Cryptosporangium arvum DSM 44712: one gene and its partner. The protein of the gene in region 2 interacts with the protein of the main gene of each other region in a pairwise test. Links are inferred from orthologs where the notes say so. Each region holds a gene or a part of one and is shown on either strand. Other genes may lie near its edges.

Region 1 (15,649 bases), 2.9 Mb from region 2 along the record:
TCGTCGACGCGGTGGCGCAGGTGGTGGCCGGACGCACGGTCGTCGATCCCCAGGTGGTGAGACAGCTCTTGCGGCGCAACCGCGACCCGTTGCAGCGGCTGAGCGAGCGGGAGCGCGAGGTGCTCGCGCTGATGGCCGAGGGGCGGTCGAACGCCGCGATCGCCCGGCAGCTGCGGGTCACCGACGCCGCGATCGGCAAGCACATCACCGGCATCTTCACGAAGCTCGACCTGGAGCAGGCCGGTGACGACAACCGCCGTGTCCTCGCCGTCCTGACCTACCTGCGGAGCTAGACGGGCTCGTGGGTGGCGCGGGCGGCGTCGAGCAGGACCTCGGCTTCGGCCCGGGCGGCGTCGGAACTCCGGTCGGCGGGGTCGTCGAAGCGCAGTTGCCAGGTCAGGCCGTCGTGGCCGGGCACGCGCCTGGCGACCACCCGGACTCCCCCACCGCCGCTCAGCGCGTGGTGCTCGGTGTGCGCGACGCTCCGCTCGACCCGCTCCCGCACCTGGACCGGCAGGTCACGCGGGTCGGGCAGCCGCAGCCGACGCACCGCGCCGTCCGCCACCACCCCGGGCTCGACCTCGACCCCCGGCGTGACGACGAGCGACCCGTCGCGCCACACCGCCTTGTGGATCTCGTGCCAGCCGAGCCGGTGCCACTCCTGATCGGAGACGCCCTTCTTCGGCGGCAGCCAGAGCGCGTGCACGCTCGCCACCGCGACCGCCTCCGCGGTGGTGGCCCACGACACGACCCGGTCGGCCGGGTCCAGCGGTGGCGTCACCGGCGGGGCGTCCCGGCGGAACAGCCGGTCGAGGAGCTTCATCACAGGCCTCCGATCGCTTGTTCGCGCAGCCCGTGCAGATACTGCTCGAGCGCGACCAGCTCACCGAAGAGCTTCATGTACTCGTCCACGGCGTCGACCGGGTTGACCCGCTGCAACTTCGACTTGACCGCGACGACGCGCCGCACCGTCGCGAGCCGCTGCACCTCGTTGATCTGCGCGGACACGTAGCGGGGATCGATCTCCCCGTCGTTGAAGAGCCGCTCGACCGCCAGCTCGACGATGAGCGCCTTGCCGACCAGGTCGTCACACGCGTCGATGAGCGCCTGCACCCACTCGGGCCCGGACGTACCGACCACCGCGCCGCCGACCACCGCGACCGCGCGCCGCACCGACCGGTACGCCGGGTTGGTGTACGCGTCCTCGCCGACCGCGTCGAACAGCGGCCCGGCCAGCACCGGCTCCTGCACGGCGAGCTTGATGGCCTCGCGCTCCACCATCAGCGCGCGGTCGGCCGGGTCGGGCCGCCCACCGGCCGGGCTCACCGGCGCGTCGTCTTCGGCCTCGGGCGCACCACCTTGACGCGGCGCCCTCCCGTTCGGGGCCGCGTTGCGACCGCCCCCGCCCTTGCCGCCGCCCTTGCCGGCCGCCTCGTTGACCGCCTTGAGCACCGGCTCCAGGTCCATGCCGAGGTCACCGGCGAGCTTGCGCGCGTACTCCGGCCGCAGCGCCCGGTCCTTGATGCGCGCGACCAGCGGTGCGGCGGCGCGCAGTGCGGCGACCCGGCCCTCGACGGTGTCCAGGTCGTACTTCGCCAGCAGCGTCCGCAGCACGAACGCGACGAGCGGCTCGCGGCGGGCCACCAGGTCACGCACCGCGGAGTCGCCGTGCGCGAGCCGCAGCTCGCAGGGGTCCATGTTCTGCGGCGACACCGCGATGAACGTCTGGGCGACGAAGCGCTGGTCGTCCTCGAACGCGCGCACCGCGGCCTTCTGCCCGGCGGCGTCGCCGTCGAAGGTGAAGATGACCTCGCCGCGGAACTCGTCCTGGTCCATCAGGAGGCGCCGCAGCACCTGGATGTGGTCGGCGCCGAACGCGGTGCCGCAGGTGGCGACCGCGGTGACGACACCGGCGAGGTGGCAGGCCATCACGTCGGTGTAGCCCTCGACGACGACCGCGCGCTGCTGCTTCGCGATGTCCTTCTTCGCGTTCGCGACGCCGTAGAGGACGTGCGACTTCTTGTAGATCGGCGACTCGGGGGTGTTCAGGTACTTCGGGCCGTCGTCGCCGTCGAGCAGGCGGCGGGCGCCGAACCCGATCACCTCGCCGCCGAGGTCGCGGATCGGCCAGACCAGCCGCCCGCGGAACCGGTCGATCAGCGACCCGGACCGCGCGGCCTTCGAGATACCGCCGGTGACCAGCTCCTCGTTGGTGAAGCCGCGGCCGCGCAGGTGTTTGGTGAGCGCATCCCAGCCGGCGGGGGCGAACCCGCAGCCGAACTGGCGGGCCGCGTCGGGCCCGAAGCCCCGGGCGGCGAGGAACTCGCGCGCGGGCATCGCGTCGCGGGTGCCGAGCTGCTCGGCGTAGAACTCGGCGGCCGCGGTGTGCGCGGCGATGAGCCGCTGACGCTGGCCGGTGTTGCGCACCGGCGCCGGCCCGGCCTCGGTGTAGGTGAGCTGGATCCCCGCCCGGGCGGCCATCCGCTCGACCGCTTCGGAGAACGTCAGCATCTCCGTCTTCATGACGAAGCTCAGGACGTCGCCACCCTCGGCGCAGCCGTAGCAGTAGTAGACGCCTTTAGCCGGGTTGATGTTGAAAGACGGCGTTTTCTCGTCGTGGAAGGGGCACAGCCCTTTGAACGTGCCGCCGCCCGCCGGCCGGAGCGTCACCCGCTCACCGACGACGTCGACGATCGGTGACCGTTCCCGCACCAACGCGATGTCGCTGTCCCTGATCCGCCCCGCCACGGCGTCGAGTCTATGGCGAACCCCCGACAATCGGCGGCGACCCCTTCTGGCAGTCTTCTTGCGATAGTGGGCAATGCTGCCAGTCGACTGAACCGACGTCGGCACGGCATGCTCAGCGGCATGAGCATCGAGGTGCACGAACTGCTGGTCTTCCCTGGTCCCGACGGTACCGCCGGCAACCCGCTCGGCGTCGTCCTGGACGGTGCGAGCGTTCTCCGGGCCGACCGTCAGGGCGTCGCGGCCGAGCTCGGCTACAGCGAGACCGTCTTCGTCGACGACGCGGCCACCGGCGCGATCACGATCTTCACCCCCGCCGTCGAGCTGCCGTTCGCCGGTCACCCGACCGTCGGCACCGCCTGGCTGCTCGCCCGGGAGAAGGCCCCGGTCGACGCGCTGCGCCCGCCCGCGGGGACCGTCGCGGTCCGCTACGAGACGGACCTGACCTGGGTGACCGCCCGTCCGGAATGGACACCGAAGTTCGACTTCCGGCAGCTCGGCAGCGCGGCCGAGGTCGAGAACTACCCGCTGCCGACCGAGGGCCAGCAGTACGTCTGGGCCTGGATCGACGAGGCCGCCGGAATAGTGCGATCCCGGTCCTTCCCGGTCGATATGGGCATTCAGGAGGACGAAGCTACCGGCGCCGCCGCGGTCGCGCTCGTCGGGAAGCTCGGCCGCAGGGTCGAGATCCACCAGGGCGTCGGTTCGGTCCTGATCGCCGGCCCGACCGGCGACGGAGCGGTCGAGCTCGGTGGCCGCACCACCGCCGTGCGCAGGCTGGAGCTGGCCCGATGAAGGTCCTGCGCGGGCTGGTCACCCGCGTTCCGGCGGCCGAACCCGAGGCGGCGGTGGCTCGCCTCAGCGAACGGTTCCGCTTCGAAACCGACTGTGCCGACGTCGCGAGCGACCTGTCGCATGGCGTCACGGGGTTCGTCGTCGTGGACGCCCGGTCGCCGGAGAAGTACGCCGCCGGACACGTCCCCGGGGCGCTGAACCTGCCGACCCGGAGCATCACCGCGGAGAGCACCGGGCACCTCGACCGCGCGGCGATGTACGTCACCTACTGCGACGGCCCGCACTGCAACGGCTCCACCAAGTCCGCGCTGCGCCTGGCCGAACTGGGCTTCCGCGTCAAGGAAATGCTCGGCGGTTTCCATTTCTGGACCCTGGACGGCCACCCGGTGGAGTGACCGCCCTGGGCCCCTCGGCCACGGCCTAGAAACCGACGACGGCGTGCGGCACGTACGGCTTCTCGAGGGCGGCGATCTCGTCGGCGGAGAGGTCGAGGTCGACCGCGGCCGCCGCGTCCTCCAGGTGCGAGAGTTTGCTCGCCCCGATGATCGGCGCGGTGACACCGGGCCGGGCGAGCATCCAGGCGAGGGCCACCTGCGCCCGCGGGACACCGCGTTCCTCGGCGATGCGTGCCACCGCCGCGACGACGGCCCGGTCGGCCTCGACGTCGTAGAGCCGGCTGCCGAACGCGTCGCTCTCGCTGCGGTTGGTGGTGACCTCGGGGTCGCGGGTGAGGCGGCCCCGGGCCAGCGGCGACCACGGGATGACGCCCACGCCGGCGTCGATGCTGAGCGGGATCATCTCCCGCTCCTCCTCCCGGTTGAGCAGGTTGTAGTGGTTCTGCATCGAGACGAACCTGGTCCAGCCGTGCTTCTCGGCGACGTGGAGGTACTTGGCGAACTGCCACGCCCACATCGAGCTCGCGCCGATGTAGCGCGCCTTACCGGCCTTCACGACGTCGTGGAGCGCCTCGGCGGTCTCCTCGATCGGCACCTGGGGGTCGAAGCGGTGGATCTGGTACAGGTCGACGTAGTCGGTGCCGAGGCGGCGCAGGCTGTTGTCGATCTCGGCGAGGATCGCCTTGCGGGAGAGGCCGGCGCCGTTCGGGCCCTCGTGCATCCGCCCGTTGACCTTGGTGGCCAGGACGATCTCGTCGCGCTTGGCGAAGTCACGCAGCGCGCGCCCGACGATCTCCTCGCTGCTGCCGTCGCTGTAGACGTTCGCGGTGTCGAAGAAGTTGATGCCGACGTCGAGCGCCTTCCGGATGAACGGGCGGCTCTCGTCCTCGGGGAGCGTCCAGCTGTGGTTCCCGCGGTCCGGATCGCCGTAGGTCATGCAACCCAGGCAGATCCGGGAGACTTCCAGACCGGTGCGGCCGAGCCGGGCGTACTTCATTGCGGTGCTCCTTCCAGGGGTCCGGCGAGGCGGTCGTGCCAGGCGACCGCCGCCGGGTCGGTCAGGCTCGCCACCTGGTCGATGACGACGCGCAGGCGGGCGGCGTCGTCGGCGGCGCTCTTCCAGAGCGGAGCGAAAATGGGGTCGAGCGCGTCCGGAGCCCGGTGCAGGAGGGCCTCGACCAGCCGGGTCAGTATCTCGCGCTGCCGGACGTAGCGCGCGTTCGCGCCGGGGCGGTTCATCACGTAGCGCAGCGCGAGTCCTTTGAGGAGCGCGCACTCGGCCCGGGCCCGCCGGGGGATCTCCAGGTCGGCCGCGTAGCCACGCAGCGGGCCCGGACCGGTCTTCTCCCGGGTGGCCCGCACCGCGACCGCGGACAGCCGCCCGACCAGTGCGCTGGTGACCTGCTTGAGCCGGGACTGCGCGAGGTGACTGCCGTCGTACCGGGCGAGCCCCTCCACGACGGGCTCGGCGAGCAGCTCGGTGAGCACCGCACGCAGGTCGCCCGGGGACTCCGGCGAGTAGACACGGGCCACGTCGGCGCAGAGCGCGTCGCGTTCGTCCGGGTCGGCGAGCAGTTCGATCCGGACGTGGCCGGCGTGCACGCCGTCCTCCAGGTCGTGGACGGAGTAGGCCACGTCGTCGGCCCAGTCCATGATCTGGGCTTCCAGACACCGCCGGTCCGGCGGAGCCTGCTCCCGGTACCACTCGAAGACCGGCTGGTCGTCGGGGTAGACGTTGAACTTCCGGGTGCCCGGTTTCCGGCCCCACGGGTACTTCGTGATCGCGTCGAGCGTCGCGCGGGTGAGGTTGAGGCCGGCCCCGGGCACCTTCGCTTCCAGCCGGCTCACCACGCGCAGGGTCTGGGCGTTGCCCTCGAAGCCACCGGCCGGTTGCGCCACGACGTCGAGCGCGTCCTCGCCGTTGTGGCCGAACGGCGGGTGCCCCAGGTCGTGCGCCAGCCCGGCGGTGTCGACGACGTCCGGGTCGGCGCCGAGCGCGACGCCCATCTCGCGGGCGATCTGGGCGACCTCCAGCGAGTGCGTGAGGCGGGTGCGCAGGAAGTCGTCCCCACTGGCGGTGATGACCTGGGTCTTGGCGGCGAGCCGGCGGAACGCCGCCGAGTGCAGGACGCGGGCCCGGTCGCGCTGGTAGGGAGTGCGGCCGGTGCCGGGGTCCTTCGCCGGTTCGGCGACCAGCCGCTCCGCGCCGGGGTCGGTCACCAGACGGCCCGCGCCGAGCCCGAGACCAGGATCGAGTAGACGCCCCGTTTCACGTCCCAGGAGCGGTGGGTCACCTCGTCGCTGATCTCGCCGTCGGTGTTCACCCGGAACACGTCGGCACCGTCGGGGACTTTCAGCACGACCGTGCCGCCCCGGTAGACCTGCACGTCCTCCCGGCGGATGTGGACGCCGTTACGCAGCGCCAGGCCGTACTCGTACCGGTTACGGGGGCCCTGGACGGCGGCGACCACCACGTCGAGCAGGCCGTCGTCGGGCTCGGCGTTCGGCGCCAGCGGCGTGCCCCCGCCGATCGAACGCCCGTTGCCGATACCCAGCATCAGCACCGGCGTCTCGGGGCCGTGGACCTGCTCGCCGTCCACTTCGATGGCCATGTGCCAGCCCTCGCTGGTGAAGCCCGCGACCAGGCCGCCGAGCGGGTAGGCCGCGACGCCGAGCGTCGGCTTCCAGCCGGACGCCAGCCGGCCGGCCTCCGCGCCGACGCCGGCGTGAGCGGCGTTCACCAGCACCTCGCCGGTGTTGTCGACCGCGATGTCGAGCGCGCGGGCGTAGCCGTCCAGCACGGTCTCGGCGGCGGCGACGGGGTCGAGCGGGATGCCGAGCGTGCGCGCCAGGTCGTTGCCCGTACCCAGCGGGATCAGCCCGAACGGACGCTGTGGATCGAGCTGGTGGGCGTCGTACAGCAACTGCACCGCGGCGTGCAGCGACCCGTCACCGCCGGCGAGCACGGTCGTGCGTTCGCGATGGATGCGCAGGGCAGCGCCGAGGGCGTCGAGGTCGGCCGTACGCGCCACCACGACGTCGGCGACGCGGCGCAGGACCTCGACCGCTTTGTCGACGGCGGCGAGTTCGGTACTGCCAGCGCCTTCGTTGACGATCACCAGCAGCTCTTGCGGCATGGGTCCGAGCCTAGGCGGGTGGGATATCCACAGCGACTCCGGCGGGTGTCGACGTGGGGTCCGGGAGCTGTGAGGGTGGGGCGCATGAGTTCGACGGACGCCAAGCTCGCGGTCATCCGCAAGCTGCTCGCACAGGCCGAGGACGCCGCGGCCAGCCCGGCCGAGGCCGAGACGTTCACCGCGAAGGCCGCCGAGTTGATGGCTCGGTACGGGGTCGACCGGGCGATGCTCGCCGACGGCGACGAGACCGCCGACGGGATCGCCGACCGGGAGATCCCGGTGGATCCGCCGTACGCGCGGGACAAGTTCGGGCTGCTGGCCGGAATCGCCAGGGCGATGGGGCTGCGGGTGGTCCACAAGTCCGGGTACCGCGGGCGGGACACGACCGCGCTGCTGTTCGGGTTCGCGTCCGACATCGAACGCGCCGAGATCCTGTTCACGTCGTTGCTGCTGCAGGCGGTACGCGGGGTGCTCGCGGCGCGCGTTCCGCCCGGGGAGCACGTCGCGGCCTACCGGCGGTCCTGGATCGTGGGGTTCAGCGCGACGATCCACCACCGCTTGGCCGAGGCGGAGGAGCGGGCCCGGGCGCAGACCACGTCCACCAGCGCGGCCGGTCGCTCGGCCGAAGTGGTGCTGGCCGACCGGCGGCGGGTGGTCGACACCCGGTTCGCGGAGGCTTTTCCGAGGTTGGGGACGATGGGGCCGCGGTATCTGAGCGGCAGCGGCCACCGCGAGGGCGCCGCGGCCGGCCATCGGGCCGATCTGGGCGTGACGTCACTCCGTTCCCGCCAGGGTGTCATTGACCGATAGGGGTGGGCGGGGTCGGTGGGCGCGGGCAGGGCCGGCGGGCGCAGCCCGCACTACGGGTGCGGGTGGTCGCCGAGGGCATACGGGCATTGCTCGCACGGTCGGGTCCTGCGGGCACGACTGGGCGCTTCGGGCACGATTGGGCGCTTCGGGCACGGCTGGCGCTTCGGGCACCGGTGAGCGCCGGGCATAGGCAGCGCCGCGGGCACACGCGAGCACCGCACGCATCACAGGGTGTGGGAACCGGAGGGAGGCATGAGACTGCGGATGACACGGGCGCTGTGAGTAACACGGGCGCTGTGAGTAACACGGGCGCTGTGAGTAACACGGGCACCGCATATACACCTGCACCGCAGGAAGCACCGGGTCCGCATGGAGCACCGGCACCGCAGGAAACGCTGGCCATGTCGGGGTCCGCAGGCACTATGAGCACCGTGAGTGCAGGCAGCCGCGCGGGCAGGCCACGACCGCTCTCGCCGCGGCGCCATCGACCGCAAGGGCGCCGACCGCTGCGAACAAGCAGCCCAGCCGTGCGCACTGAGCGCAGCCAGACACAGCAGATACAGCGCGGCGCCAGCGGGCGCACTCGAGCGCCGCGGGCATCAGACGACCTCGCCCCCCTGTTGCCGCAGCGTGCCATCAACCGCAGAGGGCGATCGACCCCCGCAGACAGGCCGCGCAGCCGAATACCGTGAGCACAGCAGGCACAGCAGGCACAGCAGGCACAGCAGGCACAGCAGGCACAGCAGGCACAGCAGGCACAGCAGGCTAGTCAAGCGTTTGCTCGCGAGCGCTGAAACAGGCCAACACTCCGGTCAATTGATTGACTTCGACCTCGTGCTCGTTGCCCTCGCCGCGCCTCGCCCTGGTCAAAAGGCACCGCCGGGACCGGCATACGTCGCAACTCCTCGAAGCCGACGGGCGGATGGCGCGAGCGACTTCCCGGCCTCCACCTCGACGACCATCCGCACTGCCGCCGGCACACTCCCGCGGAGAACACCGACGGCTGGCTCGGCTCAACTACCCGACCGCCCGGCACCACCGCCACCCGGCCACCCGGCACCGGATCCCCGACCCGTTCGCCGACCCGATCGGCTTGCCGACCCGAACCCGTTCGCCGACCCAACGCCGTCGCCAGCCCGATCGGCTTGCCGACCCAAACCCGTTCGCCGACCCGACGCCGTCACCAGCCCGATCGACTTGCCGGCCCGATCGACTTGCCGACCCGGCGGCCCGACGGCCCGACGGGCTCGCTGTAGCCCCGATCGCCTACCGCGGCGAACCGGAACCCCCGGGACACGACGATCAGCCGACCGTCGTCGAGGTGCCGGATCGCTCCGGCGACGGGCAGCGACCGGAAGAATCTGCGCTGTGAAACCAGGGAAACGCGTCACGCTCGCGGACGTCGCCGCGCACGCGGGGGTTGACCGGTCGGTGATCTCGCGGGTGATGAACAGCGATCCGGGGCTGAACATCCGCCCGGAGACCCGGGTGCGGGTGCTCGCGTCGGTGAAGGCGCTCGGCTATCGGCCGAACGCGGCCGCCCGGACGCTGCGCACCCGCCGGAGCCGCACAATCGGCCTGTTCGTCCCCGACCACGCCGACCCGGTGTACGCCGAGATCGTCACGGGCGCGGAGGCCGCGGCGGCGGAGCGGGGGTGTGTGCTGGTGACCGGCTCCGGGCGGGTCGCGGACTCGGCCCAGCCGTACCTGGACCTGCTGGCCGACGGCCGGGTGGACGGGCTGCTGCTCGCCGGGGGCGTGACGGCGACGCCCGCGGCGCTGCGCGAGTCCGGCATGCCCTGGCTGCTGCTCAACCGGAGCATGGCCGACGCCACCCGCCACGTCGTCCTGGACGACGAGGGCGCGGCCGCGATGGCGGTCGAGCACCTGGTCAACCTGGGGCATCGGCGGATCGCGCACCTCGCCGGTCCGGACGGATCGGACACCGCGTCCCGGCGCGCGAGCGGATACCGGGCCGCGATGCGGCGGCACGGTGCGACGCCCGACCCGGGGCTGGCGGTGCGCGCGGACTACACCGCCGACGGCGGGTTCCAGGCGATGACCGAGCTGCTCGGACGCACCCCGCGTCCCACTGCGGTGTTCGTCGCGAACGTGACGTCGGCGATCGGCGCGGTGCGGGCGGCGTACCGCTGCGGGGTCCGGGTGCCGTCCGAGCTGTCGATCGTCGCGGTGCACGATCTGCCGTTCGCCGAGTACCTGGTGCCGGCGTTGACGACCGTGCGGATGCCCCTCCAGGAACTCGGCCGGCGCGGTGTCGAGAAGCTCACCACCACTGATCCGGACGCCCCGGTTTCCGAGACCGTCGGCGCCCCGATGGAACTGGTGCGGCGCGAATCGACGGCACCGCCGCGGGAAGCGTGACCCGGGCGCCACCGTGTTCGCGGTGGCGCCCGGGTACCGGTCAGCGGCTGTCCGAGCCACCCTCCTGCGCCACGGTGGCCCGGGCCGCCTCGAGCCGCGCCACCGGCACCCGGAACGGCGAACAGCTCACGTAGTCGAGCCCGACGCGGTTGAAGAAGTGCACCGAGTCCGGGTCACCGCCGTGCTCCCCGCACACCCCGACCTTCAGGCCCGGACGCGTCGCCCGTCCCTTCTCGGTGCCGATCCGCACGAGCTCCCCGACACCGTCGACGTCGATCGTCTCGAACGGCGACACCCCGAAGATCCCGACCTCGAGGTACGTGGAGAAGAACGCCGCCTCGACGTCGTCGCGCGAGAAGCCCCACGTCGTCTGGGTCAGGTCGTTGGTTCCGAACGAGAAGAACTCGGCGCTCTCCGCGATCTGGTCCGCGGTCAGCGCCGCCCGCGGCAGCTCGATCATCGTCCCGATCAGGATGTTCAGTTCCTCGCCGGTGTCCTCGACGACTTCACGCAGCACCTGCTCGGCGTCGACCCGGATGATCTCCAGCTCCTGCACCGACCCGACCAGCGGGATCATGATCTCCGGCTTCGGGTCCTTGCCGAGCTTCACCAGCTGGGCGGCCGCCTCGGCGATGGCCCGGACCTGGAGGTTGAACAGCCCCGGCACGACCAGGCCGAGCCGGACGCCGCGCAGGCCCAGCATCGGGTTGGCCTCGTGCAGCCGGTGCACGGCCTGCATCAGCCGCAGGTCGTTCTCGTTCTTCTCCCCCCGCGACTCGGCCAGCGCCACCCGCACCGAGAGCTCGGTGATGTTCGGCAGGAACTCGTGCAGCGGCGGGTCGAGCAGCCGGATCGTCGTCGGCAGCCCGTCCATCGCGGTGAGCAGCTGCAGGAAATCCCAGCGCTGCAGCGGGAGCAGCGCCTCCAGGGCCTGGTCGCGCTGCTCGTCGTCCTCGGCCAGGATCAGCCGCTCGACGTGCTGGCGCCGCTCACCGAGGAACATGTGCTCGGTGCGGCACAGCCCGATGCCTTCGGCTCCGAAGCGGCGGGCCCGCTCCGCGTCCTCCTCGGTGTCGGCGTTGGCCCGGACGCCCAGCCGGCGCTTCGTGTCGGCGTGCTTCATGATCCGGTCGACGGCCTGCACCAGGTCGTCCGCTTCGTCGACCGTGCCTTCGAAGTACTCCACCACCGGCGAGTCGACGACCGGCACCTCACCGAGGTACACCCGGCCGGTCGAGCCGTCGATCGAGATGACGTCGCCTTCGTGCACCTCGGTGCCGTCGGGCGCCGTCATGAAGCGGCGTTTGGTGTTGACCTGGAGTTCCTCGGCGCCGCAGACGCAGGTCTTGCCCATGCCCCGCGCCACCACCGCCGCGTGTGACGTCTTGCCCCCGCGGCTGGTCAGGATGCCCTGCGCCGCGATCATTCCGTTCAGGTCGTCGGGGTTGGTCTCCCGGCGCACCAGGATGACGTTCTCGCCCGACCGCGACCACTTGACCGCGGTGTAGGAGTCGAACACGGCCTTGCCCACCGCGGCACCCGGCGACGCCGACATGCCCCGGCCGAGCTGGTGCACCTTCGCGGACGTGTCGAACTGCGGGAACATCAGGTGGACGAGCTGCTCCCCGGTTACTCGCTGCACGGCCTCGTCGAGGTCGATGACCCCTTCGTCGACCAGTTGCGAAGCGATCCGGAACGCGGCCGCCGCGGTGCGCTTGCCCACCCGGGTCTGGAGCATCCAGAGGTGGCCGGCCTCGATCGTGAACTCGATGTCGCAGAGGTCGCGGTAGTGCCCTTCGAGCGTCGCCATGATGTCCATCAGGCGGTCGTACGAGGTCTTGTCGAGTTTCTCGAGGTCCTGCAGCGGCACGGTGTTGCGGATGCCCGCGACGACGTCCTCACCCTGCGCGTTCTGCAGGTAGTCGCCGTAGACGCCCTGTTCACCGGTGCCCGGGTCGCGGGTGAAGGCCACCCCGGTCCCCGAGTCCATCCCCATGTTGCCGAACACCATCGCGACAACGTTTACCGCCGTACCGAGATCGGCCGGGATGCGTTCCTGGCGCCGGTAGAGCACGGCCCGGTCGGAGTTCCAGGAGTCGAACACCGCGTTGACGGCGGCGGTCATCTGCTCCCGCGGGTCCTGCGGGAAGTCCGCGCCGGTGTGCTCCCGCACGATGCCTTTGTAGACGTCGACGAGCTTCCGGAGGTCGCCGGCGTCCAGGTCGAGGTCGTTCTCGGTGCCCTTCTCACGCTTGATCTCGTCGATCGCGTCCTCGAACGCTTCGCCCTCGATGTTCTGGACGGTCTTGCCGAACATCTGGATCAGCCGGCGGTACGAGTCCCACGCGAAGCGCTCGTTGTCGGCCTGCCGGGCCAGACCCTCGACCGACCGGTCGTTGAGCCCGACGTTGAGCACCGTCTCCATCATCCCGGGCATCGAGAACTTCGCGCCGGAACGGACGCTGACCAGCAGCGGGTCGTCCGGATCACCGAGCTTCTTGCCGCGTGCCCGCTCCAGGGCCTCGAGGTGCGTGGTCACCTCGTCGTCGAGGGTTTCGGGTGTCTCACCGGTCTCGAGGTAGACCGTGCACGCCTCGGTGGTGATCGTGAAACCCGGCGGCACCGGTAACCCGAGGTTCGTCATCTCGGCCAGGTTGGCGCCCTTGCCGCCGAGCAGGTCTTTGAGGTCCTTGTTGCCCTCGGAGAAGTCGTAGACGTACTTCTGCTGGTCCGTCATCGCGGCCTCCGTAGGGGAGCGGGAGCGGGAATGGGCCGAGGTTAATGAGGGCGTACCCACCGCAGCACCCGTTGTGAGCAGTCGCACCCGAGTTGGTCGGTCTGTTCCGATTCAGAGAACAGAGATACCCAAAAGCGCACGTGAAAGGCCCCACAGTTTCTCCTTGGTGGACCCTCGCTACGCTGCCCGCGGAACCGGACGGCCTGCGGGAAGAGGTGGGCGTGCAGCCGCTTCGTGACAAGGACCCGCAGCGGCTCGGCCGTTACCGGCTCGTCGGCCGTCTCGGTGCCGGCGGCATGGGCATCGTCTACGCGGGGGTCGCCGAAGAACCGGATGGGCGCACGCGTCAGGTCGCGGTCAAGGTGATCCATCCGCACCTGGCCGACGCCCCGGAATTCCGGACCCGGTTCCGGTCGGAGGCCACGCTCGCGGCGCGGGTGGCCCGGTTCAGTACGGCCGCGGTGCTCGACGTCGACGTCGAGGGCGAGCAGCCGTTCCTGGTCACGGAGTTCGTCGACGGACCGACGCTGCAGGACGTCGTGGAGGAGCAGGGTCCGCTGCACGGCGGCGCCCTGGACGCGGTGGCGATCGGGATCGCGACCGCGCTGGTGGCGATCCACGAGGCCGGGATCGTGCACCGTGACCTGAAGCCCAGCAACGTGATCCTGTCGCGGTTCGGGCCGCGGGTGATCGACTTCGGCATCGCCCGCGCGGCCGACCTGGTGAGCGGGTTGACCAGCGGCGCGATCGGATCGCCGCCGTACATGGCGCCGGAGCAGTTCCGGGGGTCCGCGGTCACGCCGGCGACCGACGTGCACGCCTGGGGCGCGGCGGTGTGTTTCGCCGGCTCGGGCACTCCCCCGTTCGGGGTGGGTCCGCCCGAGGTGATGCTCTACCGGACGCTCGAGCGGGAGCCGGGGCTGGGCGAGCTCGACGCGCCGCTGCGTGACCTCGTCGCGGCCGCGTTACGCAAGGAACCCGGTGAGCGGCCGGGCACCCAGGAACTGCTGGCCGCCCTGACGCTGCAGCGCCCCGGGGTGCTGCCGTCGGTGCCACCGCCGGCCCGCGTCACTCCGTCGGACGCCGACGAGGTGAGCCGGACGACCGTGCACCTGAACTCGCCGCATCCGCTGACCGCCGAGTTCACCACGCCCCCTCCGACCGTGGGGGAACCCGACGAAGCAAGTGGTGCCGTCGGAGGTCCGGTCAGCGTCGCGGAGGCCGACCGGGGTGCCGGGCGGCGAGGGCGGAAGCGGCGGGTGGCGCTGGGCACGACCGCGGCGGCCGTGGTGCTGGCCGTGGCGGCCGGTGCCGGTGTGATCTGGGCGCAGTGGCCCGAGCAGAACCACCGGGCGGTCGCACCATCGAAGCCCGACCTCACCGTGAAGCAGTACGCCGCGGACGACGCGGCGACCGGCCCGGCCCCCGCCGTGCCCGGCGCCCGACGCGGCGGCACGGTCACGGTGTACGCGCAGGCGCAGTACTGGGAACTCGACCCGGTGCAGAACCGCTACCCCGACGGCATGATGGGCAGCTCCCGCCTCCTGGCCCGCACCCTCACCGGGTACCGCGAGGACGGGCTGACCGGCGCGACCCTCGTCGGCGATCTGGCCACCGACACCGGCCGCAGCTCCGACGGCGGCCGCACCTGGGAGTTCACCATCCGCCCCGGCGTCAAATTCGCCGACGGCCAGGCGGTCACCGCACGCGACGTCGCGAACGGCATCGCGCGCTCGTTCGGTGAGCGGGCCACCGGCTTCACGTACCTGCAGCGCTGGCTGGCCGGCCAGGCGGACTTCCGCGCCGTGTACACCGGCCCCACCCCGAAAGCGCCGTACCCGCCGGGTGTCGAGGCCCCCGACGACCGGACGCTCCGGCTGACGTTCCCGGCTCCGCACCCCGACCTCCCCACGGTCGCCGCGCTCCCCACGACCGCGGCCGTCCCGAGCGGCTGGCGCTACTCCGACGCCGACCCGGTCCCGGTCACCGGTCCGTACCGCGTCGTCACGCACGAACTGCGCAAGTCGCTGACGCTGGAGCGCAACCCGGCCTGGAACCCGGCGACCGACCCGATCCGCGTCGCCTACCCCGAGCGCTACGACGTCCGCTTCCTCCCGGACCGGGCGGCGGTGACGAGCCTGATGATGAGCGACGAACAGCCGGGCAGCGTCCAGCTCAGCACCCTCGACCCGACCCAGATCGAGAACGTCTACGACCAGCGGCAGACCGGACGGCTGGTCGACGGCGTCGGGACCGGGCACCGGGACCTGTGCTTCAACGCGTCGCGCGTGAAGGACCCGGCACGCCGCCGCGCGCTCGCGCTGGCGTTCGACCCGGAGGCCGCGCTCAACTCGACCGGCACCGACCTGGTCGGGGACTACGCGAGCAGCCTGCTCTCCCCCCGCGTGCCCGGTTACCCGGCCAACCCCGACCGGACGAAGCGGTCGGGCGACCCGGCCAAGGCGCGCGCCCTCCTCGGCGACGCCCGGGTGAACCTCGTCTACGCGTTCCGGGACACACCGGACGGCAACCAGCTGGCGGCCGCGGTGAAGGAGGCGTTCGCGCGGGCGAACGTGACCGTGGAGCTGCGTCCGGTGCGCCAGGACCAGTTCGCGGCGGCCATCGCGCGCCGCACCAACCCCTACGAC
Region 2 (15,645 bases):
CGTCGATGCCGAGCGCGGTCGGGCCGGTCACCGCAAGCGTCGCGCCGGGTGGGTCGGGCTGGGCGCGGATCGTCTCGACGAGCGCCGTCGTCTCCGCCGCACTGGGGCCGCTGCCCGGCACCACGGTGAGCAGAGCGGTGTCACCGGCCGGGTTGACCGTGGGCGGGGTGACCGCGACGACGTCGTCGAGGCCGCGCAGGGTCGCACCGGCCTGGTCGGCGGCGGCCGCGGCCCGCCCCGGCTCGGCCTCGACCAGGACGACGAGCGGACCGTTGAAGCCGGCCCCGAAGCCCTCGCTGAGCTGGTCGTATGCCGTGCGCTGCGTGGTGCCGACCGGGGCCGTGCCCTCGTCCGGCAGCGCGAGCCGCAGGTCGAGCGCCGGCAGCGCGGTCAGCACCAGCAAACCGGTCGCGGCCAGCACCACCCCGACCCGGTGGGTGACCACCGACCGCGCCCACCGCTCCCCGAGCGGACGCCGTCCCTCCGGTCCGGCCGGCGGCCGCCCGGTGCGGGCGCGGCGGGGGAGGACGCGGTTCCCGGCGAAACCGAGAAGGGCGGGGAGGAGCGTCAGGCTGATCAGGACGGCGACGGCGACGGTTCCGGCGGCGGCCAGCCCCATCGACGTCAAGAACGAGATGCCGACGACGGAGAGCGCGGCGAGCGCGATGACGACCGTGAGACCGGCGAACACGACCGCGGACCCGGCGGTGCCGATCGCGTGCCCTGCTGCGTCCTCGCCGCTGCGGCCCCGCCGGAGCTCGTGCCGGTAACGCGACAGCACGAACAGCGCGTAGTCGATGCCGACCGCGAGCCCGAGCATCAGCGCGAGCGTCGACGTGGTCGCGCTCAGGTCGAAGAACCCGGTCGCGATCCGGATGCCGAGCATCCCGAGCCCGACCCCGATCAACGCGGTGAGCAGCGGCAGCCCGGCCGCGACGAGCGAGGAGAACGTGAGCACGAGCACGAGCGCCGCGACCAGGACGCCGAGCACCTCACCGGCCGGGGTCTCGCCCGCTTCCTGGGCGGCCGACCCGGAGAACTCCACCCCGATCCCGGCCGGCTCCGCGGAACGACCGGCGTCGATCAACTGCTCGCGGGCGTCGTCGGCCAGATCGGTGACCGGGACGTCGTACGCGACGGTCGCGTACGCGGTCCGCCGGTCCTCGGCGACGACGAGGTCGGACACCGCCGCGACGTCGGGGAGCGCACGCAGCTCGGTGAGCGCGCCCTCGATCGCGGTCCGGGGCCCGGCACCGGCCAGGTCGCCTGCGGTGAACACGACGTTCGCCGACGCGGTGTCCCCGGACCCGGTGTTCATCTTCGCGCTGATCACGTCCATCGCCCGGGACGACTCGGTGCCGGGGATCGAGAAGCCTTCCTCGCTGGGGCCCGACATCGTCGCCGCGCCCACGCCGAACAGCACCACCAACACGACCCAGGCCGCGGTCATCCGGCCGCGACGCCGATAGGAGAACCGGCCCAGCCGGTACAGGAGAGTAGCCACGGATCCGACGATCGCCGGGTGGGCGTCCCGCGTCGTCGTGCCGCTGCAGGCCGGGGACTACCACGGTCGTGGTACCGACGCCGCCGGCCGCTACCACGACCGGACGAGGTAGCCCGCGACCTGCTCGTTTACTGTCGATCTCGATGATGTCGAGAGTCCGCGCGCACCAGGCCCTGCTCACCGACCTGCTGCTGGCGGGGGTGACGGGGTTCCTGAGCCTCCAGGCCGAGCAGACCGTCGAGCTGCCCTGGCGCGTGCCGCTCGCGGTGATCGGCGTCGGGTCGATCCTGCTGCGCCGCCGCTACCCGTTGCCGGTGCTGGTGTTCGTCACGCTCGTCGTGGCGGGCGGGGTGGTCTCCGGGTTTCTGTTCCCGGCGCTGGCCCTCGGGATGGGCGTGCTGATGTACTCGGTCGCGCTCGACCTGGAGGGACGGCGGCCGTGGGGGTACGCGGCCCTGGTGTCGGCGGCGGTCTGCGTGCCCGGGCTGATCCTGCACTTCGACATGTGGTGGGGTGTGAACTCGTTCGCGGTGCCGGTGTGGATCTTCGGGGGAGCGGCGATCGGGGACTCGGTCCGGTCGCGGCGGGCCTACATCGCCGAGGTGACCGAGCGTGCGCGGCAGGCCGAGCTCACCCGCGAGGAGGAAGCGCGGCGGCGGGTGATCGACGAGCGGCTGCGGATCGCCCGGGAGCTCCACGACGTCGTCGCGCACCACATCGCGGTGATCTCCGTGCAGGTGGGCGCGGCGACGCACGTCCTGCGACGCGACCCGGAGCAGGTCTGGCCGGTGCTGACGCACATCCGGTCGGCCGCGGACACGGTGCTGACCGAGATCCAGTCGGTGGTCGGCGTGCTGCGTGATCCGAACGAGGTGACGAGCACCGAGCCGACGCCCGGGATGGACCGGTTGCCCGCGCTGCTGGAGGACCTGCGGGCGATGGGCTTCGCGGTGTCGTTCGCCGAGCACGGAGAGCACCGCGCGCTGCCGGCGATGACCGACATCACCGCGTACCGGATCCTCCAGGAGGCCCTCACCAACGCCCGCCGCTACGGCGACGGGTCCGCGTCGCTGTCGGTGGACTTCGGTACCGAGGAGGTCCGGGTGACGGTGGAGAACCGGATCCGCCCGTCCGCCGCCGCGGGGTCGGGGTTCGGCCTGCTCGGTATGCGTGAACGGGCCACCGCCGCCCACGGCACGCTCGAGACCGGCCCCACCGCCGACGGCTCCTTCCGGGTGCACGCCGTGCTCCCGCTCCGCGCGGAGGTGACCGCGTGATCCGGGTTCTCCTGGTCGACGACCAGGCGCTGATCCGGGCCGGGTTCCGGATGATCATCGACGCCGAGCCCGGTCTCGAGGTCGTCGGTGAGGCGGCGGACGGCCGGGCCGCGGTCGACCTCGCCTACTCCGCGATGGCCGACGTCGTCCTGATGGACCTGCGCATGCCGACGATGGACGGCATCGAAGCGACCCGCCGCATCGGCGCGGACGACCGGCTGGCCGGCGTCCGGGTCCTCGTCCTCACGACGTTCGAGGAGGACGACAACGTGGTGCTCGCGCTGGAGGCCGGGGCCAGCGGGTTCCTGGGCAAGAACGTCGACCCCGACGACCTGGTCGCGGCGATCCGGGTGGTCGCGGACGGCGAGGCGCTGCTCTCCCCGCGCGCCACCCGGGGTCTGGTCGCGCGTTTCATCGCCCAGCGCCGCCCGGAGGCCACCGACCACCCGGGTCTGCGCTACCTCACCGACCGCGAGCGCGAGGTGCTCGTGCTGGTGGCGCACGGTCTGTCCAATGAGGAGGTCGCCGCCCGCCTCACGGTGTCGCCGCTGACCGCGAAGACCCACGTGAACCGCGCGATGACCAAACTCGGCGCCCGCGACCGGGCCCAGCTCGTCGTGGTGGCCTACCAGAGTGGCCTGGTGCGACCGGGCGACGCCCTGCCCTAGCGGCCGGTGCGGTGCGACTCGGCGTCACCGGGGGGTGCCGCCGGGGTGTCGCCGGTCGCGTAGGCGCGGAGGCGGTCGGCGAAGGCGGCGACGAGGTCGCGCAGTTCGGCCGGGCGCTCGACGGTGAACGGGGCGTCGAGGGAGGCGAGGACGGCGGGGAGCCAGTCGAGGCTCTCCACCCGCAGCTCCACGTCGAGGTGATCGCCTCGGTCGTGGACGAGCGCGAGGCCGGGTGGAAGCCGGCGGCGGACCTGGGCGGGGGTGGCGTGCACGCGCAGGCGGACGTGGTGGCGGTAGGGCACGGTCGCGAGCCGGTGGAGCAGGTGCTCGGCCGGGTCGCGGTGCTCCGGCGGGGTGAACGTGCCCGGCCCGGTACGCACGCTCGCGATCCGGTCCAGGCGCAGGACGCGGTCCTCGCCGTCCGCGGCCCCGGTGACGTACCAGTGGTCGTTGTGGACGACGAGCGCGTGCGGATGGAGCGTGCGCTCGCTCCGGCGGCCGTCGGCGGTGGTGTACGCCAGCCGGACCGGGAGGTGGTCCCGGACGGCGGCGGCCAGGGGGAGCAGGATCTCGCTGTCCGGCGTGGGTGCGGCCACCGGCGCGGTCCACGACACCGAGTCCAGGACGGCGGCCAGCCGTCGCGCGAGCGGGGCCGGCAGCACCCGGCGCAGCTTGGCCCGCGCGGTCTCCTGGGCGGTGTCGCCCGTGCGTGCGGTGGCCAGGCTCAGCAGCACGGCCAGCGCCTCGTCCTCGCTGAACATCAGCGGGGGCAGGCGGTGCCCCCGGGCCAGGCGGTAGCCGCCGTACCGGCCGCGGACCGACTCCACCGGCACGTCGAGGTCGACCAGGTGCTGCACGTACCGCCGGACCGTCCGCTCGTCGACGCCGAGTCGTCCGGCCAGCTCACCGACCGTGCGCACACCACCGGACTGGAGAAGTTCGAGGAGCGAGAGCACACGAGCGGTCGGCCGGGCCACACCGCCGACGATACCGGGCGGATCCTGTCCGGTATTGCTCCTAGCGTGCGGGCATGAACTTCGTTTCGATCCGTGTCATCACCGCCGACGTCGCCCGCCTCGTCGGCTTCTACGAGAAGACCACCGGGCTGACCGCCACCTGGGCCACGCCCGAGTTCGCCACGTTCACGACCGGCGCCGCGACGCTCGCGATCGGCGGTGAGCGCACCGTGCCGGTGGCGAGCCCGGCCGCGAACCGCTCGGTCATCGTCGAGTTCCTGGTCGACGACGTCGACGCGCTCCACGGCACGCTCGACGACGTCGAGGTGGTCATGCCGCCGACGACGATGCCGTGGGGCAACCGGTCGCTGCTGGTCCGCGATCCCGACGGCAACCTCGTCAACTTCTTCAAGCCCTGACCCGGACCCGGTGGGGCGGGCACCGCCCCACCGGACCCCGCTGGTCAGCGGTCGGACAGCGCGACGTAGTCGCGTTCGGTCGCGCCGGTGTAGACCTGCCGGGGACGGCCGATCTTGGTCGCCGGGTCGTTGATCATCTCGCGCCACTGCGCGATCCAGCCCGGCAGCCGGCCGAGGGCGAACAGCACCGTGAACATCCGCGGCGGGAAGCCCATCGCCCGGTAGATCAGGCCGGTGTAGAAGTCGACGTTCGGGTACAGCTTGCGCTCGACGAAGTAGTCGTCCGACAGCGCGATCTCCTCGAGCTGCAGGGCGATGTCCAGCATCGGGTCCGGGTTCGGCATCGCGTCGATGACCTCGCGCGCGGCCTTCTTGACGATCGTCGCCCGCGGGTCGTAGTTGCGGTAGACGCGGTGGCCGAAGCCCATCAGGCGGGTACCGGCCGACTTGTCCTTGACCGCGCTGACGAACGAGCCGACGTCACCGCCCTCGGCGTCGATCTTGCTGAGCATGCTCAGCACGGCCTCGTTCGCCCCGCCGTGCAGCGGCCCGAACAGCGCGTTCACGCCGGCCGACACCGACGCGAACATGTTCGCCTGGCTCGAACCGACCAGCCGCACCGTCGAGGTGGAGCAGTTCTGCTCGTGGTCGGCGTGCAGCACGAGCAGCATGTCGAGTACTCGCGAGTGCAGCGGGTTGACCTCGTACGGCGTCGTCGGCAGGCCGAACGTCATCCGCTGGAAGTTCTCGACGTACGAGAGCGAGTTGTCGGGGTAGAGCGTCGGGTGCCCGATCGAGTTCTTGTACGAGTGGGCCGCGATCGTGGGCAGCTTCGCGAGCAGCCGCACCGTGGAGATCTCGACCTGGTCCTTGTCGAACGGGTCGAGGCTGTCCTGGTAGAACGTCGAGAGCGCGCTGACGCCCGAGGACAGCACGGCCATCGGGTGCGCGTCGCGCGGGAAACCGTCGAAGAAGCGGCGCATCTCCTCGCGGATGAGCGTGTGCTCCTTGACGTCCTCGGTGAACCGGCTCAGTTCCGCCTCGGTCGGCAGCTCACCGTGGATGAGCAGGTGCGAGACCTCGAGGAACGACGATTTCTCGGCCAGCTGTTCGATCGGGTAACCGCGGTAGCGGAGAATGCCGGCGTCGCCGTCGATGTACGTGATCGCCGACGTACACGACGCCGTGTTCACGAAACCGGTGTCGAGGGTGACCTTGCCGGTCTGCTTGAGCAGCGGCGCGATGTCGAGGCCGCCGGAGCCCTCGGAGGCTTCGCGCACCGGCAGCGGCAGGCTTTCGTCCCCGTACTGCAGGACGAAGTCGTCCTTGCGCTCATCGGTCATGCTCTTCCTCCCGGATGTCGACGTGCAGGGGTGCGCGGCCGCGGACCCATGTTCCGGACGGGTTTCGCCCGAGGGTCCTGTATCCACCCATCGTTACAGCCGTGAGTCGGAACTCGGGTGCGGGACAGGTCACAGTCCGGATATCTCGCCTGCTGGACGGCAGTGCGCTATGTCCGGAGCAGTCCGTAGCAGCAGGATGACGGACCGACGCTCAGCGCCCTCGCCACGCCGGGTAACAACCGGACGGCGAGCCCCAGAGGTGATGATTACCACGAATGCCCGCGACGTGTGCGGTGAACAGGGGGCGTGGCGGCCCCGGGGACTCCGTACGATGCCCCGGAGAAACCGACCCCCCGGGAGGTGCAGTGAAGCCCCGCGCGGCCCCGCTGCTGGTCGGGCCGCTCGCCGGACTGCTCGCGTTCGTCTGCGGCCTGCCCTACTGGCGTGAGCACGTGCCGGCGGCGCTGATGACCTGCCTCGGCTGCGCCGGGTTCGCCGCCGCCGGTGGCCTGTTGGCCGGGAGCGCCGACGGCCGTCGCCGGTCCGGGACCCTGCTCGTGACCGGCGCGTTCTGCGTGGCGCTGGCCTGGGTGGTGACCTGGAACAGCGGTATCTGGCCGCTGGTCTCGTTCCTCGCGCAGGGCTCGGCCTACGTGCTCTCGGGCGCGGCGGTGCTGCTCTACCCCGGGGGCCGGCTGACCGGGCGGGCCGAACGGGCGTGGGTGGTGTGCGCGGTCGTGGTCCTGATCGGCGGTCAGGTGGTCGTCGGTCTCGTGTCGCGTCCGGAGTGGAACGGCCTGCACCCCGACGTCGTGTGGCCGAACGTCGCGTCGCAACGCCGGGTCTTCGACCTGACCGTCGAGATCGTGATCGTCGCCCAGCTGTTGCTCGTCGTCTGGTACCTCGTGGTGCTCGTCCGCCGGGCCCGTCGCCTCTCCGAGCTGGAGCGCTCGGCGATGCTCCCGCTGCTGCTGGCCACCGGATTCTTCGGCGTGGGCGCCGCGGTGCTGACGACCGGTTCCGACGCGTGGACCGAGCTCGACGCGCTGCTCTCCTTCTACGTGGTGGTGAACCTCCTCGCGATGGCGGTGCCGCTGGCGGTGCTGTCCGGCGCACTGCGCGAGCGGTGGCGTGAGGTGGATGCGCCGCATCGGGTGGTGCGGATGACGTCGTCGACGTCGTCGGTGGGGTCGGTGCGTGATGCGTTGGCGGCGGCGTTGCGTGATCCGCGTCTTCGGTTGTTGTTCTGGGTGCCGGCGGAGCGGAGTTATGTGGATCGGTGGGGGCGGTTGGTGGGGGTTCCGCGGGCGGCGGCCGGGCGGTGGTGGGCGGAGGTGCGGGTGGAGGAGGGGCAGCCGTTGGCGTTGGTGGAGCTGGACGAGGGTTTGCGGGGGCGTGCGGGGGTGGTGGAGGCGGTCTTGCGGGCGGGTTCGCCGGCGTTGTTGACCGCGCAGTTGCAGGCGGTGGTGACCGCGCAGTTGGAGTTGGTGTTGGCGGCGCAGGCGCGGGTGGAGGAGCGGGGGCGCGCGGAGCGGTGTCGGTTGGAGGCGGATCTGCGGGAGGGGGCGCAGCGGCGGTTGGTGGGGTTGGTGTCGCGGTTGGAGGGGTTGGAGGGGTTGCCGGAGCCGGTGGGGTCGGTGGTGGTGTCGTGCCGGTCGGAGGTGGTGGGGGCGATCGCGGAGTTGGAGGCGTTGGCGCGGGGTTTGCATCCGTCGGTGTTGCGGGCGGAGGGGTTGGGGGTGGCGTTGGGTGAGGTGGCGGAGCGGTTGGGGTTGGTGGTGCAGCTGGCGGTGGAGGTCGGGCGTGCGTCCGAGGCGGCGGAGGCGACCGTGTACTTCGCGCTCTGCGAGGGCCTGACGAACGTCGCGAAGTACGCTCCCGGCGCGCGGGTGCGGATCGAGGTGACCGAGGCCGGCGGGTGGGTGCACGGGGTGGTGGCCGATGACGGCCCGGGTGGGGCGCGGGTGATCCCCGGGGGCGGGCTGGCCGGCATCGATGCCCGCGTCCGGGCGCTGCACGGACGCACGCTCGTCGAGAGCGAGGCCGGCGCGGGCACCCGGCTGCGGGTGAGCCTCCCCAGCGCCTGACCTACCCCGGCCCACCCTCCGCGCGCCCGAATCCGCCGCCCCTCGGCCCGCGCGCCCGAATCCGCCGCTCCCCGTCCCGCGCCCCCGACCCGCGTCAGGTGGCCCCGCGCCCCCACCCCGCGTCAGGTGGCCCCGCGTCAGGTGGCCCCGCGTCAGGTGGCCCCGCGTCAGGTGGCCCCGCGTCAGGTGGCCCCGCGTCAGGTGGCCCCGCGTCAGGTGGCCCCGCGTCAGGCGGGCCGTGTCGTGGCGGGCGCAGCCGCGGCCGCGGGTACGGACGGGGAAGCGGACGCGGCGCGGCGGGCGCGGCGGGTCGCCCGGGCGCAGCGCGCGAGGTAGAGCGGCGACGGCGGGAGCCAGCCCAGCTGCATCGCCATCGACTGGTCGTCACGCACGGCCCAGTGCTCGACGACCAGGCCGTCACGCACCCGCTGGAAATGCGCGTGCCGTACCTCGAACCGCCGCCCGGTCGGCGCGAACGCGCGCTCCACCGCACCGGCCGCGGTCCAGACCACGAAATCCCCGGTCTGGCGCCCCGACATCCGGCCGTACGTGACCACCAGGTCGCGTTCGACGACGCTCTCGTCGACCGTGAACGCCAGCTCACTGAAGCCCGTACGCAACCAGAGCGCGGTGGCCCAGAACGCCTCCGGCCCCGTGCCCCGGCAGGCCGGCGGCTCCGCGACCGCCTCGCGGTTCGTCGCCCCGGGGTGCACGACCTCGCGGAGATCGTCCAGGGTTCCCGCCATCATCAGGTGAATCGCGCGTTCGGCCACGTCGGGCATTCCGTCCTCCGATTTCGATACATGATGCTGTACACAACTCAGGACAGTAGGCTGTATCGAACTTGGCCGCAACGGTGTTCCGGAGATCCATGCCCTACGACAACCGCACGCGGGCCGCGGCCGCCCGCGAGACCCGCGCGGCCGTCCTCGCCGCCGCCCGCGAGTCCTTCCTGACCAGCGGTTACGCGGCCACCACGATCCGCGGGGTGGCCGAGGTCGCCGGCGTCTCCCAGGAGACCGTCTACAAGCGCTTCGGTGGCAAGGCCGGGCTGCTCAAGTCCGTCTACGACATCGCGATGGCCGGCGACGACGAGGACGTCCCGATCGCCGGGCGGCCGCAGTCGCTCGCCGTGCACCGCGCCACCACGCCGCGGGAGACCACCCGCGCCTACGCCGCGCTGGCCCGGTGGCTGATGGAGCGGGCCGGCGCGGTGCTGCGGATCGTCGTACCGGCGCGGGGGAGCACCCCCGAACTCGACGCGTTCATGCACACGATCGACGGGGAGCGGCTGATCGGCACCCGGATGGCGGTCACCGCCTGGGACGAACACGGCTGGCTGCGCCCCGGCCTCGGCCGCGACCGGGCGGTCGACATCGTGTGGACGCTCAACTCACCGGCGGTCTGGCTCCTGCTCGACGAACGCGGCTGGACCGGCGAGGACTACGAGCGCTGGTTGCGCGAGACCCTCGACGCGACCGTGCTGAGCTGACTCAGGGCGCGCGCGAGCCGCGGGCCCGCTCTTGCTCGACGAGCGCGTCGAGGTCGTCGAGGCGGCGCAGCCCACGCAGCGGCTGACGCATCCGGTGGTTACCCTCGAGCGCCTCCTCGTGGCGCGCGAGGAAGCTCCAGTACCCGGCGGTGTACGGGCAGGCGTCGTCGCCGGTGCGGTGTTTCGGGTCGTAGCGGCAGCCCCCGCAGTAGTCGCTCATCCGGTTGATGTAGGCGCCGCCGGCCGCGTAGGGCTTCGTGCTCATCCGCCCGCCGTCGGCGAACTGGCTCATGCCGATGACGTTCGCGGTCATCACCCACTCGTAGCCGTCGACGAAGCAGCGGTGGAACCAGTCGGAGACCGCACCGGGCCGCCAGCCGCGCTGCATCGCGTAGTTGCCCAGCACCATCAGCCGGGGGATGTGGTGCACCCAGCCGCGATCGCGCACCCCGGCGAGCACGTCGGACAGGCAGCGCGCCTCGACCGCGTCGGCGTCCAGCGAGGCGAACCACTTCGGGAGCTCCCGGCGCGCGTCGAGCGCGTTCGCGGTGCGGTAGCGGGGCTCGAAGTACCAGTACAGGTGCCAGACGAAGTCGCGCCAGCCGAGGATCTGCCTGGTGAAGCCCTCCACGCCGGCCAGCGGCGCGGCGCCGGACCGGTAGGCCCTCTCGGCCCGCTCGACGACCTCGCGCGGATCCAGCAACCCCAGGTTGATCGCCGCGCTGAGCAGGCTGTGCGCCATCAGCGGGTCGTTCGCGAGCATCGCGTCCTCGTAGGGCCCGAACGCGGCCAGCCGGTGCTCGACGAAGTGACGCAGCCGCGCCAGCGCCTCGGTCCGGGTCACCGGGAAGAGCCGCGGCCCGTCGTTGCCGACGAACTCGATGCCCTCGTCGTGCTGCCACCGGTCGAGGTCGGCACGCACCTCGTCGTCGATCGCGTCTTCCCGGATCTCCGGCGGCGGCGGGACGTCGAGCGTCGAGGTGCCCCGCGGCGGCGGCTCGCGGTTGTCCGCGTCGTAGTTCCACTGCCCCCCGGCCGGTTCGTCCCCGTCCATCAGCACCTCGTGCTGACGCCTGGCGAAGCGGTAGAAGTCCTCGAGGCGCAGCTGCTTCTTCCCGTCCGCCCAGGCCACGAAGTCCGGCGGTGCGGTGACGAACCCGCGCGGTGGCAGCATCTCGACCCCGTCCAGCCGCTGGACGAACGCGCGGGCGGCCCGCGAGGTCGGGTGACACACGCTGACCGGCTCGGTGAGCGCCTCCGCGTACGTCTCGGCCCGGACGAGGCGCACGTCGTCGCCCTCGGCCTCCCGGTGACGCAGCGCCGACAACACCAGGTGGGCCTTCTGCCGGTGGAACACCCGCCGCCGGAACACCCCCTTCGACTCGACGAGCAGCACCGGCTGATCCGGCGCGTCGAGGAAGTGCGGCCCCAACTGGTCGGCGAACAGCCAGCGTCTCTCCACCCGCACGAGGCTATTTGCCCGCCCGTAGGATCGAGGGATGACGGTGCGTGTCGGGCTGGTCGGAGCAGGTCCCTGGGCGACGAGTTTCACCGGGCCGCTGCTCGCGGCCGGGCCGGGCACCAGCCTGGCGGCGGTGTGGGCCCGCCGCCCCGAGGCCGCGCGGACGCTGGGGGTACCGGTGGCCGGCAGCTTCGACGAACTGCTCGGCACCTGCGACGCGGTGGCGTTCGCGGTCCCGCCGGACGTGCAGGCCGAGCTCGCGCCGCGCGCGGCCGCGGCCGGGAAGCACCTGTTGCTGGAGAAGCCGGTCGCGTTCGGCCTCGAGGCCGCCGAGCGCGTCGCGGCCGCCGCCGACGAGGCCGGGGTCGTCACCCAGCTGATGCTCACCAACCGCTGGTCGGCGGCCGTGCCGGAGTTCGTGGAGCGCGTGCGCGCGGCCGGCCCGCGGGTCCTGCGCGCCGAGTTCGTCGGCAGCGGCGCGATGCCCGGGTCGTTCTTCGCCACGCCCTGGCGGCAGCCCGAGGCCGCGCTCCAGGACGTCGGCCCGCACGTGTTCGACCTGCTCGAGTCGGCGGCGGGGCCGGCCAGGGTCGTGCACGCCCGGCGGGCGGGCGCGGTCACCGCGGTGACGTTCGAGCACGCGAGCGGCGCGGTCAGCTCCGCGGTGCTCTCGATTGCCACGCCGGGCGCGCACGGCCCCATGAAGTGCGAAGCGATCACCGACGCCGGGCGCGTCGAGCTCGCCGACCCCGGCGCGGAACCCCCGGCCACCGTGCAGCAGCGCATCGCCGCCACCTTCGCCGAGGCGGTCACCAGCGGGAAGAGCCCGTCGCCCGACGTCCACCGCGGTGTCGAGCTGCAGCGTCTGCTGGCCGCCGCCGAGGCCGCGCTCTGACGTCGAAGAGTTGAACTGGTCCAGAGCAGAACTTGATCTGGTCCAAAAAAGTGCACTAGGTTCGAACCCGTGACGCCCGACTTCGTAGCGCAGCTGCGGACGGCCGAGCTGCGCGTGACCCGTCCGCGTCTCGCGGTGCTGGCCGCGCTGCACGACCACCCGCACGTGGACACCGACTCCGTGTTCGCGCTGGTCCGGGAGGAACTGCCGACGGTCTCCCGGCAGGCGGTGTACGACGTGCTGCACGCGCTGACCGCCGCCCGGCTGGTGCGCCGGATCGAGCCGGCCGGTGCCACCGCCCGGTACGAGTCCCGGGTGGGCGACAACCACCACCACATCGTGTGCCGGTCCTGCGGCACGATCGCCGACGTCGACTGCGCCGTCGGCCATGCCCCCTGTCTCACTGCCTCGGACGACCATGGTTTTGTGGTGGATGAGGCGGAGGTCGTCTTTTGGGGTGTCTGCCCCGAATGCTCGACACGTCGTAGTGCTCAGTGAACAACCCGCAGTTCGGAAGGATGCAGATGAGCTCCCCAGACAACGCTCCCTCCAGCGCGCAAGGCGTCGGGGGTTGCCCGGTCGCCCACGACTCGGTGACCTCCCACGGCAGTGAGAGCGAGAACCCGGCGATCGACTCGCCGAAGCCCAAGACCGGTGGCCGCCCGCACACCAACCGGGACTGGTGGCCCAACAGCCTCGACCTGACGGTGCTGCGCGCCCACTCGTCGAAGGTCAACCCGCTGGGCGAGGACTTCGACTACGCCACCGAGTTCGCCAAGCTCGACGTCGACGCGCTCAAGCGCGACATCACCGAGGTCCTCACCACGTCGCAGGACTGGTGGCCGGCCGACTTCGGTCACTACGGCGGCCTGATGATCCGCCTGAGCTGGCACGCCGCCGGCACGTACCGCACCGGTGACGGCCGCGGCGGCGCCGGCGACGGTGGCCAGCGGTTCGCGCCGCTGAACAGCTGGCCCGACAACGCCAACCTCGACAAGGCCCGCCGCTTGCTCTGGCCGGTCAAGCAGAAGTACGGCCAGAAGATCTCCTGGGCCGACCTGCTGGTGCTCGCCGGGAACGTCGCGCTGGAGTCGATGGGCTTCAAGACGTTCGGCTTCGGCTTCGGCCGCGCCGACACCTGGGAGCCCGAGGAGATCATCTGGGGCCCCGAGGACGCCTGGCTGGGTGACGAGCGCTACGTCTCGGACTCCGAGATGGCCGAGGACGTGGGCGCCACCGAGATGGGGCTGATCTACGTCAACCCCGAGGGCCCCCGCGGCAGCGCGGACCCGATCGCCGCGGCGCACTTCATCCGCGAGACGTTCGGCCGCATGGCGATGAACGACGAGGAGACCGTCGCCCTCATCGCCGGTGGTCACACGTTCGGCAAGACCCACGGCGCCGGCATCGCCGACGACCACGTGGGCGCCGAGCCCGAGGGCGCGCCGATCGAGGCCCAGGGCCTGGGCTGGCTCAGCACCTACGAGAGCGGCAAGGGCAAGGACACGATCACGTCCGGCCTCGAGGTCACCTGGACCGACAAGCCGACCCAGTGGAGCAACCGCTTCTTCGAGATCCTGTACGGCTACGAGTGGGAGCTCACCACGAGCCCCGGCGGCGCCAAGCAGTACGTGGCGAAGACGTCCGACGAGATCATCCCGGACCCGTTCGACCCGAACAAGAAGTACCGCCCGACGATGCTCACGACGGACCTGTCGCTGCGCATGGACCCGGAGTACGACAAGATCTCGCGTCGGTTCCTCGAGAACCCGGACGAGTTCGCGCTGGCGTTCGCCAAGGCCTGGTACAAGCTGCTGCACCGTGACATGGGTCCGGTCAGCCGCTTCCTGGGCCCCTGGGTCGCCGAGCCGCAGCTGTGGCAGGACCCGGTGCCGGCCGCCGAGGGCCAGCTGGTCAGCGACGCCGACGTGGCCTCGCTCAAGGCGACGGTGCTCGACTCCGGCCTGAGCGTCTCCGAACTGGTGCGGACGGCGTGGGCGTCGGCCGCGAGCTTCCGCGCCACCGACAAGCGCGGTGGCGCCAACGGGGCGCGCCTGCGCCTGGAGCCGCAGCGCAGCTGGGCCGTCAACGAGGGCACCGGCGCGGTGATCGAGAAGCTCGAGAGCATCGCGTCGGAGTTCAACGCCGCCGGTGGCGCGCGGATCTCGGTCGCCGACCTGATCGTCCTGGCCGGCAACGCCGCGATCGAGAAGGCCGCGAAGGACGCCGGTGTCGAGGTGACCGTGCCGTTCCGGCCGGGCCGCACCGACGCCACCCAGGAGCAGACCGACGTCGAGTCGTTCGCGGTGCTCGAGCCGCGGGCCGACGGTTTCCGCAACTACCTGCGTCCCGGCGAGAAGGTCCAGCCCGAGACGTTGCTCGTCGAGCGCGCGTACCTGCTGAACCTGACCGCGCCCGAGATGACCGTGCTGGTCGGTGGTCTGCGTGCGCTCGGCAACAACGCCGGTGGTTCGACGCACGGGGTCCTCACCGACCGTCCGGGCGTGCTCACCAACGACTTCTTCGCCAACCTGCTGTCGCCGGGGACGAAGTGGAAGGCGTCGGAGACCGAGGAGAACGCCTACGACATCACCGACGTCACCACCGGTGAGGTGAAGTGGACCGCCACCGCGGTCGACCTCATCTTCGGCTCGAACTCGCAGCTGCGTGCCCTCGCCGAGGTGTACGCGAGCGAGGACGCCCGCGACAAGTTCGTCACGGACTTCGTCGCCGCGTGGGTGAAGGTCGCCGAGCTCGACCGGTACGACCTGGCCTGATCCGGCCGCACGAACGGGCCCGGCTCCGGCCGGGCCCGTTCGGTGTCACCGCCCGATCTTGTCCAGTTCCGCGACGTCGTCCGCGGACAGTTCGAGCCCCGCACCGGTCACGTTCTCACGCAGGTGGGCCACCGACGAGGTGCCCGGGATCAGCAGGACGTTCGGCGAGCGTCGCAGCAGCCAGGCCAGCGCGACCGACATCGGCGTCGACCCCAGCCGGTCCGCGACCGCCGAGAGCGCGTCGGACTGCAGCGGGCTGAACCCGCCGAGCGGGAAGAACGGCACGTAGGCGACGCCGTCGGCGGCGAGCGCGTCGATCAGGTCGTCGTCCTCGCGGTGCGCGAGGTTGTACCTGTTCTGCACGCAGACGATCGGCGCGACCGCCCGCGCCTCGGCGACCTGCTCCGGGGTCGCGTTGCTCACCCCGAGGTGGCGGATCAACCCCTGCTGCTGCAGTTCGACGAGCGTCGCGAACGCGGCCGCGACCGGCTCGGCCACCGGCCCCTGGGCGTCGCCGAGCCGCAGGTTGACCACGTCGAGCACGTCCAGGCCCAGGTGGTCGAGGTTCTCGTGGACCTGCCGGCGCAGGCTCTCGGGATCCCGGGCCGCCGGCCAGCCACCCCGGGCGTCGCGGCGGGCGCCGACCTTGGTCACGACGTGCAGGGAATCCGGGTAGGGGTGCAGCGCCTCGCGGATCAGCCGGTTGGTGACGTGCGGGCCGTAGGCGTCGCTGGTGTCGACGTGGGTGATGCCCAGCTCGACCGC

What was found.
Region 1: the proteins of CRYAR_RS20310 (region 2) and CRYAR_RS07575 interact in binary tests that used the Escherichia coli proteins (3 or more experiments, as listed by UniProt). The link is inferred for Cryptosporangium arvum DSM 44712 from one-to-one orthologs.

What each region holds. Positions count from the first base shown.
Region 1 is NZ_KK073874.1:1,635,704-1,651,352, reverse strand. What follows is about bases 5,113-7,976. They hold CRYAR_RS07575 (diacylglycerol/lipid kinase family protein), read right to left. Parts: upstream 7,073-7,976; coding sequence 6,152-7,072; downstream 5,113-6,151. Other genes in these bases: CRYAR_RS07570 (DUF2786 domain-containing protein), read left to right, coding at 7,157-7,882; CRYAR_RS07580 (deoxyguanosinetriphosphate triphosphohydrolase), read right to left, coding at 5,113-6,155. Outside these bases: CRYAR_RS07610 (response regulator), read left to right, coding at 1-293; CRYAR_RS07605 (hypothetical protein), read right to left, coding at 290-823; dnaG (DNA primase), read right to left, coding at 823-2,748; CRYAR_RS07595 (PhzF family phenazine biosynthesis protein), read left to right, coding at 2,869-3,540; CRYAR_RS07590 (rhodanese-like domain-containing protein), read left to right, coding at 3,537-3,935; CRYAR_RS07585 (aldo/keto reductase), read right to left, coding at 3,961-4,932; more of CRYAR_RS07580, read right to left, coding at 4,929-5,112; CRYAR_RS47950 (LacI family DNA-binding transcriptional regulator), read left to right, coding at 9,251-10,264; ppdK (pyruvate, phosphate dikinase), read right to left, coding at 10,305-13,001; CRYAR_RS42845 (ABC transporter substrate-binding protein), read left to right, coding at 13,223-15,649. UniProt on the Escherichia coli protein: In vitro phosphorylates phosphatidylglycerol but not diacylglycerol; the in vivo substrate is unknown.
Region 2 is NZ_KK073874.1:4,525,715-4,541,359, forward strand. What follows is about bases 4,019-6,878. They hold CRYAR_RS20310 (citrate synthase), read right to left. Parts: upstream 6,168-6,878; coding sequence 4,869-6,167; downstream 4,019-4,868. Other genes in these bases: CRYAR_RS20300 (helix-turn-helix transcriptional regulator), read right to left, coding at 4,019-4,426; CRYAR_RS20305 (VOC family protein), read left to right, coding at 4,480-4,824; CRYAR_RS20315 (sensor histidine kinase), read left to right, coding at 6,533-6,878. In the rest of the region: CRYAR_RS20285 (MMPL family transporter), read right to left, coding at 1-1,504; CRYAR_RS20290 (histidine kinase), read left to right, coding at 1,648-2,781; CRYAR_RS20295 (response regulator), read left to right, coding at 2,778-3,449; more of CRYAR_RS20300, read right to left, coding at 3,446-4,018; more of CRYAR_RS20315, read left to right, coding at 6,879-8,254; CRYAR_RS20320 (ester cyclase), read right to left, coding at 8,482-9,036; CRYAR_RS20325 (TetR/AcrR family transcriptional regulator), read left to right, coding at 9,126-9,746; CRYAR_RS20330 (cryptochrome/photolyase family protein), read right to left, coding at 9,748-11,208; CRYAR_RS20335 (Gfo/Idh/MocA family protein), read left to right, coding at 11,246-12,103; CRYAR_RS20340 (Fur family transcriptional regulator), read left to right, coding at 12,173-12,601; katG (catalase/peroxidase HPI), read left to right, coding at 12,628-14,880; CRYAR_RS20350 (aldo/keto reductase family oxidoreductase), read right to left, coding at 14,926-15,645.